Regions from separate parts of the Streptomyces sp. PL-25 genome, predicted to be linked through region 2. Evidence: riboswitches for the same ligand, from Rfam matches in the RefSeq annotation. Region 2 holds a riboswitch; the other holds the start of a gene.

Region 1 (4,420 bases), 5.9 Mb from region 2:
GTCGTCCTCGGCCCCCGGGACGACCGTCCGGCCCGCCGTGCCCCGTGCCGGGCGGACCTGGGGATCGCGGGGCGCGCGGGCGTCCTGCTGCTGGCCCTGGGCGGCCTGGCCGCCGCCGCCCTGACACCGCTTCAGCTACGGGTGATCAGCGCGGGTCTCGAACCGCTGGTGCCGCGGGACGCCACCCTGGGCGCGCTGGTCTCGCCCTGGGTCGTGCAGCCCGTCTTCGCCGGGTTCTCCAGCCTCTCCCCGAGCTGGCTGTGGGTGGTGATGCCGGTGCTGTGCGCGGGCGTCCTGGTGCTGCTGGTGGCGGCCTCGCGCGGCGGGGCCCTGCGGGTGCGGCGGGTGCCGGCGTGGCGTTCGGCGAGCGGCGGTGTGCACGGCGACGATCGGTACACCCCCTTCGGGTACGCCAACCCGACCCGGCGTGTCCTGGGCGCCGTGCTGCGCACCCGCACCCGCGCCACACCCACCGGCATCGCACCCGCCGTCGCCGCGCGACCGGGCACCGGGGACCCTCCGGCACCGGAACCGGAAGGGGAACCGGGACCGGAGGGCGCCGGGCCGGTGCGCACGGCGGCGACCGGAGGCACCCTCGACTACGCGTCCGACGTGGTGGAGGTCGTCGAGGTGTATCTGTACCAGCCGTTCTACCGTCCGCTGCGCGCGCTGGTGGCCGCGGCCAAGCGCCTCCAGTGCGGCCGCCTGGACGCCTATCTGACCTACATGCTGATCGTCCTGGTCGGCGCCCTGGCCCTCGTGGCGGCCCTGTCATGACCGGCCCTGCGGCGGTCGTTCCCGCGGCCCGGCCCGGTGAAGGAGGAAGCCGATGACCGCGTCACCGTTCCACAGGATCCTCGTCGGCTGGGACGCCTCGCCCGCCGCCCGCGCGGCGCTGGCGGCCGCGGTGGCGCTGGCCGGCGACCGGGGCGGCGTCCTGGTGCGCGCCGTGCTCGTACCGTCCGAGCACACCGAGACCGGCGGTGAGCGCACCCGCGACCTCGGCGCCCAGCGCGCCTGGGTGCAGGAGCGCTTCGACCGGGCGTGGCAGGCGCTGCCGCCCTTCGCCGGGCAGCTCCGACTGGACTGGGGCACCGGCACGGACATCGCCGCCGACCTCGTCGCGAGTGCCGCCGAGCACGGCTGCGACCTGATCGTCCTGGGCCGCCACGGCGCGGACAGCCATCTGCGGGCCCGGCCGCTGGGCGACGTGGTGCGGCGGGTGACCGAGCGGGCCGCCCTGCCCGTGCTCGTGGTCCCCGCCGCGGCGCCCCCCGAGGACACCGGGTGAGAACGCCCCCGCACCCGGCACTTCCGAGCAGTACATCAACCGAACGGAGCAACCGCACATGAGCAGGCACACCCGCCCCGGCCTGAAGGTCACCGTCTTCGTGGGCGAGAACGACACCGTGCACCACAAGCCCCTGGCCACCGAGATCGTGCACCGCGCGCACAAGGCCGGCATCGCCGGGGCCAGCGTCTTCCGCGGGGTCGAGGGCTACGGGGCCCACTCCCGCATCCACACCCAGCGCATCCTGTCCCTGAGCGAGGACCTGCCCATGGCGGTCGTCTTCGCCGACTCCCCGGAGAAGGTACGGGCGTTCCTGCCGGAGCTCGACGGGATCGTCTCCGAAGGGGCGGCCATCCTGGAGGAATGCGAACTGGTCCGCTTCACCCCGGACGACCGGTCCGACGCGTAGGCACACCGACAGGACACGCAGGCACTCCGACAAGGACACCGCTCATGCCGATCCGCCGACTGGTCCTCGATGTCGACATGGCCATCAGCGAGCCGAGCCTCACCCATCTGGCGCAGAAGATCGAGAACGTGCCGGGCGTCCAGGCCGTCAACATCTCCGTGACCGAGATCGACGTCGAGACCATCGGGACCGACGTCACCATCGAGGGCGACGCCCTGGACCTGACGGCCATCCAGCGGGCCATCGAGCACGCCGGTGCCGTCGTGCACAGCACCGACGAGGTGGTCGCGGGCGCCTACACACTCGACCGGACCCCCCGCAAGAGATGACCGTCTCCCTCACGAAGGCCGCCGGGGCCGTCCGGCTCCCCCTCGTCCTCGGGATCACCGACGGCCTGCTCAACGCCCTCACCCTCGCCTCCGCCTCCCTCACCGGGTCCGGCACCCCGGTCAGCTGGAGCCTGGCGGTGCGGGTCGGCTGCGCCGCGCTGGTCACCGCCGCCTTCACCGTCATGGTGGCCGACTACGCCGAACGCCGGGCCCATCTCGCGCACATCACCCGGCAGCTCAGCCTCGGCCGCGGCCGGAAGATGGCCGCCACGCACCTGGGGCGGCTCGCCCTGCTGCGGTCCTGGCGCGCCGCGCTCGTCGCCTGTGTGTCCAGCTTCGCCGGGGCCGCGCTGCCGCTCGCGCTGGGCGCGGTCCTGCCCGGCCCGCCGTGGATCGTCGTGGCACTCGCCGTCCTCGCCCTGTCCTGCCTCGGCGCCATGCTCGCCCGTCTCCTGACCGCCCGCCCCGTCCTGTGGGCGCTGGCCATGGCGGCGGGCGGCGTCGCGACCACCTGGGTCGGCATCCGGCTGCGCATCGCGTGACCGGCCGGGCCGCGCGCGGGGTCCGCCGGACCGCGCGGAGGACTTGCGGACGGACCGGGGACGTACGCCACAATAGGAGGGCATCGCCATGGCGATGGGGCTCGCCACAACCGCAGGACCTCCTGCTGATGGCCTCTACCGGTAACACCCGCACATCATCTGCGAGGAGATCGGCATGAGGATGCCCGACGATGTCCTGCTGCGCTGCTCCGCCGTCGTCTTCCGGGGCGAGTCGGTGCTGCTCGTCCACCGCACCGCCCGGGGCGCGGACGACTGGGTGCTGCCCGGCGGCACCCCCCGCGCGGGCGAGAGCATGGTGGCCTGCGCCCGCCGCGAGACCCGCGAGGAGACCGGCCTCGCGGTGGAACCGGCCCGGGTCGCGTTCGTCCTGGAGGCCGTCGACCCGGACACCGGGCGGCGGACCGTGGACCTGGTGTTCACCGCAGACGGCGCGCCCGGCCAGACGCCCTCCTCCCGTGAGGAGGGCATGACGGCCGAATTCGTGGCGTTCTCCCGGCTGCGCGCTCTCGACATGAAGCCGCCGCTGGCGGGCCATCTGCCGGGCCTCTTCCACCGGGGCGGGCGCCGGTACGCGCCCTACCTGGGCAACCTGTGGCGCCCGCGGAACGGCACGCGGGTCACCCGCGCCCTGTCGGCGCCGCCCCCGCTCCCCCCGTTCCGTTCCCGGTGACGTCCGGACGGGGCTGAGCGCGCCATGGCCGCGGAGCGGCGGGGCCGTCCGGCGCCGACGGGGCGCGCGGACCCGTCCCGCATACGGCCGCTGCCCGGCGGGGCCGGACTGCGGGTGGTGGCCAACCCGGCCGCCACCGGCGCGGAGCGCGCCCTCGCCGAGCTGCGGAGCCTGCTGCCCCGGGCCCGCCCGGTCACCGTCCGCTCCCCCGGCGGCCTGCCCGCCGCCCTGGAGGCGGCCGCCCGGTCGGCGGCCGAGGCGGGCGGGGCGCTGGGGGTGGTCGGCGGCGACGGCTCGGTCAACGCGGCGGCCCGCGCCGCGCTGCGCCACGGCCTCCCGCTCGCCGTCTTCCCCGGCGGCGCGCTCGACCACTTCGCCGCCGCGGCCGGTCTGCGCTCCGTCTCCGTGGCGGCCACCGCCGTGGAAGAGGGCCGGGGAGCGGCCGTCGACGTGGCCCTGATCGGCACGCCGGGCGCCCACCGGCCGCCCCGGGTGTTCCTGAACACCTTCGCCCTGGGCGCCTACGCCGATCTGGTCCGCTTCCGGGAACTGGTCCGCCCCCGCTGCGGACGGCGGGCCGCCACCGCGCTGGCGCTGCCCTTCGCGAGCGGCACCGCCCGGCCCTTCGCGCTGCGCCTGGACGGCACGCCACGCCGCCTCTGGCTGCTCTTCGCGGGAAACGGCGTGTACCGGCAGCACTCCCTGCACGCCCTGCCGACGCGCGAGCGGCTGTCGGACGGCCTGCTCGACGTGCGGCTGCTCGACGCGGACGCCGGGCAGCGGCACGGCCGGCTGGTCGCCCTGCTGGCCGAGGCGGTCGACGCACCGCACGCGCTCGCCCTTCCCGAACAGCACGTCGTGCCCCGGCTGCGGCTGGCCGGTCTGCGCGGCCTGACCTACGCCTACGACGGCGAGGCGGCCGCCGCCCCCGACACACTGACCCTGACGGCGGCGCCCGCCGCCCTGCTCCTGTACCGTCCGGTGCCCTCGAAGTGACCGTACGGCCGGGCGACGCGGGCCCGGAGCCGCGCTATGTCCCGGTCGCCTCGTGCACGCCGACACCGATCAGCACGGCGGCGGCGACGGCGGGCGACCAGGCGCCGACGACCCTGGCGGCCACCCCGGTCCCCAGTCTGTTGCCGAGCCAGATCATCGCGT
Region 2 (4,420 bases):
CCCGGTGGCGGAGCGTGCCGAGGGCGGTGGCCAGGAACGCGTACCGCTCGCCCAGGCGGGCGCCCACCAGCGCGCCCGCGCTCCACCACCGCACAGGAGTGCCGTCCATGCGGATGGTGCTCTGCGCCCGCTGGAGATGGCCGTTGTGGGCGTGGACCAGGACCGGGCCGCGTTCGGCGAGGGCCAGCAGGTTGGCCGCCATCATCCGGTCCCGCAGGGCCACCAGCCAGGTCATCCGGGCCGGTGAGGTGTCGGCCGTCCGGGAGTGGTAGCGCAGCAGCCCGGCGGCGGTACGCCCGTACAGGCGCGCCCGTTCCAGCTCCGGTGGCGCGGCCGCCTCCATGAGCTGCGGTGTCTGGGTGTCGAGCAGCGTCACCAGGTCGTCGGCGATCAGCCGGAGCCGCGCGGCCTCGGCCGAGCGCCCCACCGACCGGGCCGGGTCCCGCATCGCGGCCGGTTCGCTCCAGCGGCCGTCGGCGCCGAGCAGCCGGTCCAGCTCCGGCGCGGCGCACGGAAGCAGACCGGCGTCCACCCGGGCGGCGAGAAAGGCGTGCAGCGCGGTCAGGGCGTGCCGGGGGCTCTCGGCGCCGGTCATCTCCAGCGGGCCGTCGATCCCGGCGAAGCGCACCCGCTCGGACAGCGGTCGCCCCTCGTTGAACTCCCGCATCCAGCGCATCAGTTCACGGTTGGGCGCCGACACGTTGAACCACTCGTGACTGAAGCCGCGCTCCATCACCTCGTCCAGGGAGCCCCTGCCCCAGGTGACGTAGTCGTCCACGGCCAGGCCCCGCAGGCAGTCGCTCTCGATCGCGATGGTGCGGTACCCCTCTTCCTCGACGAGTTGCCGGAACAGCGCGTCGCGCGGTGCGAGGAGCGCGTCCTCGCCGTGAGTGGGCTCGCCCAGGGCGAGGATCCGGGGCCGGGACGGGAGCAGCCGCAGCACGGCGGCGGCGTCCACGGCATGGGCGGTGTTCCTGATACCGGTAGCCATGCCTTCAACGCTATCGTTGAACCCTCGGTGGACACTTTTTTCGACCTCTCCCTTCGAAAGCCCCGGAAAACGGCAGGATCATGGAGTCCGACCCTCAAAGCACCCGACGGCTCAGGCCGGTCGACGTGGCCCGCGCGCACGGGGTGTCCACCCAGGCGGTCAGGAACTACGAGGAGGCCGGCATCCTCCCGGCCGCCGCCCGTACCGAGCACGGCTACCGCGCCTACACCCCGCTGCACGCGCGCGCCCTGCGCGCGTTCCTCGCCCTGGTGCCCGGCCACGGCCACCGCACGGCGGTCGCGGTGATGCGGGCGGTCGGCGAGGGCGCGGTGGAGGAGGCACTGCGCCTGATCGACGAGAGCCACGCCCAGCTCCTGGAGGACCGGCGGACCCTTGAGTCGGTCGAACTGGCCCTCCAGGGCCTCCAATCGCCCGCAGCGCGCGGTTCCGGCGCGGTGCCCCGGCCCGGCCGGACGCCCGCCCCCGGTCCGCCGGCCCGGTCCTCGGGCGGGTCCTCGGGCGGCTTCATCGGACCGCTGGCCGGGCAGCTCGGCATCCGCCCCGCGACCCTGCGCAAGTGGGAGCGCGCCGGGCTGGTCCGCCCGCGCCGCGATCCGCGCACCGGCTACCGGGTGTACGACGAGGCCGCCGTGCGCGACGCCCGGCTGGTGCACCAGCTCAGGCGCGGCGGCCATCCGCTGGAGCGGATCGGCCCGTTGATCGAACGGGTCCGCACGGCGGGCGGCCCCGAGCCGCTGGAGGCCACCCTGCGCGACTGGCGGGACCGCCTCAGCGCCCGCGGGCGCGCGCTGCTGGCCGGGGCCGCCGAACTGGACGCGTATCTGCGCGAGCGCGGCTGAAGGGCGCCGCTGTCGCGCGGCTGGGGTGAGGGGTGCGCTGGCCGGGACACGGCGCACCCCTCACCGGTGCCCTTCTCGCGACCGGGGCGCGCGGGTGTGCGCCTCGGAGGGACCCGCGCTGAAGGGCGGTCGGGACGGGTGCCGGGGAGACCGGTCACCCGCTGCGTTCCGCGGCGAGGCAGGTGCGGCACACCATCCGCCGCGCGGCACGCGGCTTGGTGGCCAGACCGGCCCCGGTCAGGTCGTGCAGCGTCTGCGGGGTGGGCCGCCCGTGGCTGCGGCAGATGCCCGCGCCGCACGTACGGCAGACGGCGACGGCGACCGTCGTGACGTCGAGTTCCTGGCAGTCGAAGCAGATCATCGCGCCGCTCCGTCCCGGCCGGGGCCGGACGGGGGCCGCGCACACGGCGGGCAGGCCGGGCGGGGGCGGTGCGGGGGAGTGGGTCCGTGAGCGGCCACGGACGACGGCGAGGCGTCCACGTGCGTACCTCCCGAGGGCATGCGTCCTGACGTCGGTCAGGAACCATCAGCCCGGAGGAGGGCGGTTCGGACCGGGGAACGGCCCAGGCGGGATCCATCGCCGAGTCCGAGTGAACCGGTCCGGGCGGCGCCGGTCAAGGCCGCCGCCGCCATCGGTGTCCCGGTCCCGCGGCGCGGGCCTATTCCAGACAGCCCGTGAGACGCGCGTACGCCTGCCGGGCCTGGGTCAGGAACTCCTCGGCGGCCGGGGGGTCTTCGCACTCCTCGACCCGCCAGTGGTGCGCCGGGTCGAGCCGGTGCAGCACGGTGGCGAGGGTGCCCTCGTCCGCGTGCCAGGCACGCAGCGCCCGTACGCCGGTGAGGGCGGCGAAGTTGGCGTCGTGCGCCGGTACGCACATCAGCTCCGGGCACGGACGGCCGTCCCTGAGCGCGTGCACCAGCGCGACCGGCCGGGCCCGCACGGTCCGGCCCGGCAGCGCCGGTTCCTCCATCAGCAGCAGGACGGCGGTCGGCTCGCCGTCCTCGGTGAGGGTGCCGTCGATCCGTCCGGCGCCGACCGGGTAGCCGGTCACGCGGGTCGAGCCCGCGGCGGCCAGATCGTGTCCGTCCGATCCGTCGTGCGGTGCGAACGGCGATCCGACCGTCGCCGCCACCATGACCATGATCTCCATCGCAGGCTCCTCCCGTGGTACGGCGGTCCGCGTAGAGGCCATCAGCACGGCGGTGCGTGCGGTCAAGGGCGAGCCCCATCGCCCCGGCACGTTCATTCTCCCCGGCCCGAATGCCGGATATGCCTGCCATGTCCACCTGATGCCCCAGGCCGCCGGGGCGGGCTGGCTCGGGCTGGCGCGCGGGCGCCCGCTGTGGGCACCATGGACGGAGACGGGCGATGAGGCTCGCCCTTGACCGCACATTCCCGTGCTGATGGCCTCTGTGAACGACGGCCGCCCGCCCCGGCGGCCCGGTTACGGAGGCATCGCGGATGTACGCGTACACGATGCGCAACGTGCGGATGGTCCACGGCGACAAGGCCGTCCTGGACGACGTCACCCTCTCCTTCCGGCCCGGCGCCAAGATCGGCGTGGTCGGCCCCAACGGCATGGGCAAGTCCACCCTCCTGCGGATCATGGCGGGACTCGAACGGCCCGCGCGCGGGCAGGCGGCCCCGGCCCCGGACACCCGCGTCGGCATCCTGGAGCAGGAACCCCGGCTCGACGACGCGGCCACCGTCCGGGACAACGTCGAGGAGGGCGTCGCGGACGTCCGGGACATGCTGCGCCGCTACGAGGAGGTCACCGCGCGCCTCGGCCGGGCCGGAGAACCGGAGGCACAGGACCTCCTGGACGAACTCGGCGCGCTCCAGGAGGCCCTGGACCACGCGGGCGCCTGGGACCTCGACTCCCGGCTGGAGCAGGCCATGGACGCCCTGCGCTGCCCGCCGCCCGGCACCCCGGTCCGCGGACTGTCGGGCGGCGAGCGCCGCCGGGTCGCGCTGTGCCGGCTGCTGCTGTCCCAGCCGGACCTGCTGCTCCTGGACGAGCCGACCAACCACCTGGACGCCGAGTCCGTGGCCTGGCTGGAACAGCACCTGGCCGACTATCCCGGCACGGTCGTCGCGGTCACCCACGACCGGTACTTCCTGGACAACGTCGCCCGCCGGATCCTGGAGATCGACCGCGGCCGCGTCCACCCCTACGAGGGGAACTACTCCACCTACCTGGAGACCAAGGCCGCCCGCCTCCAGGTGGAGGGCCGCAAGGACGCCAAGCGGCAGAAGCGGCTCGCCGAGGAACTGGCCTGGGTGCGCGCGGGCGCCAAGGGCCGGCAGGCCGCCTCCAAGGCACGCGTGCAGCGCTACGAGGAACTGGCGAGCGAGGCCGCGCGCCGCCGCGAACCGGACTTCGAGGAGATCCGGATCCCGCCGGGCCCGCGTCTGGGCAGCCTCGTCCTGGAGGCCGACCACCTCACCAAGGGCCACGGCGGCCGGCTGCTGATGGAGGACCTGTCCTTCTCGCTGCCGCGCGGCGGCCTCGTCGGCGTGATCGGCCCCAACGGCGTGGGCAAGACGACGCTCTTCAGGATGATCGTC

The links. A riboswitch is a leader RNA that binds a small molecule or an ion and turns the genes downstream of it on or off. The one in region 2 is predicted to bind fluoride.
Region 1: another riboswitch for fluoride. It lies ahead of R4Z62_RS02980 (NUDIX hydrolase); the one in region 2 lies ahead of R4Z62_RS29355 (DUF2180 family protein).

The regions. Positions count from the first base shown of each region.
Region 1 covers NZ_CP136997.1:689,239-693,658, forward strand. Annotated here, with positions in the region: gene R4Z62_RS02955 (proton-conducting transporter transmembrane domain-containing protein) at 1-777, shown strand, start outside; gene R4Z62_RS02960 (universal stress protein) at 830-1,291, shown strand; gene R4Z62_RS02965 (DUF190 domain-containing protein) at 1,350-1,700, shown strand; gene R4Z62_RS02970 (DUF211 domain-containing protein) at 1,745-2,029, shown strand; gene R4Z62_RS02975 (hypothetical protein) at 2,026-2,571, shown strand; fluoride riboswitch at 2,653-2,716, shown strand; gene R4Z62_RS02980 (NUDIX hydrolase) at 2,747-3,262, shown strand; gene R4Z62_RS02985 (diacylglycerol/lipid kinase family protein) at 3,287-4,258, shown strand; gene R4Z62_RS02990 (manganese efflux pump MntP) at 4,293-4,420, opposite strand, start outside.
Region 2 covers NZ_CP136997.1:6,601,278-6,605,697, forward strand. Annotated here, with positions in the region: gene R4Z62_RS29345 (erythromycin esterase family protein) at 1-991, opposite strand, end outside; gene R4Z62_RS29350 (TioE family transcriptional regulator) at 1,072-1,851, shown strand; gene R4Z62_RS29355 (DUF2180 family protein) at 2,006-2,212, opposite strand; fluoride riboswitch at 2,362-2,442, opposite strand; gene R4Z62_RS29360 (inorganic diphosphatase) at 2,511-3,002, opposite strand; fluoride riboswitch at 3,028-3,094, opposite strand; fluoride riboswitch at 3,208-3,272, shown strand; gene ettA (energy-dependent translational throttle protein EttA) at 3,314-4,420, shown strand, end outside.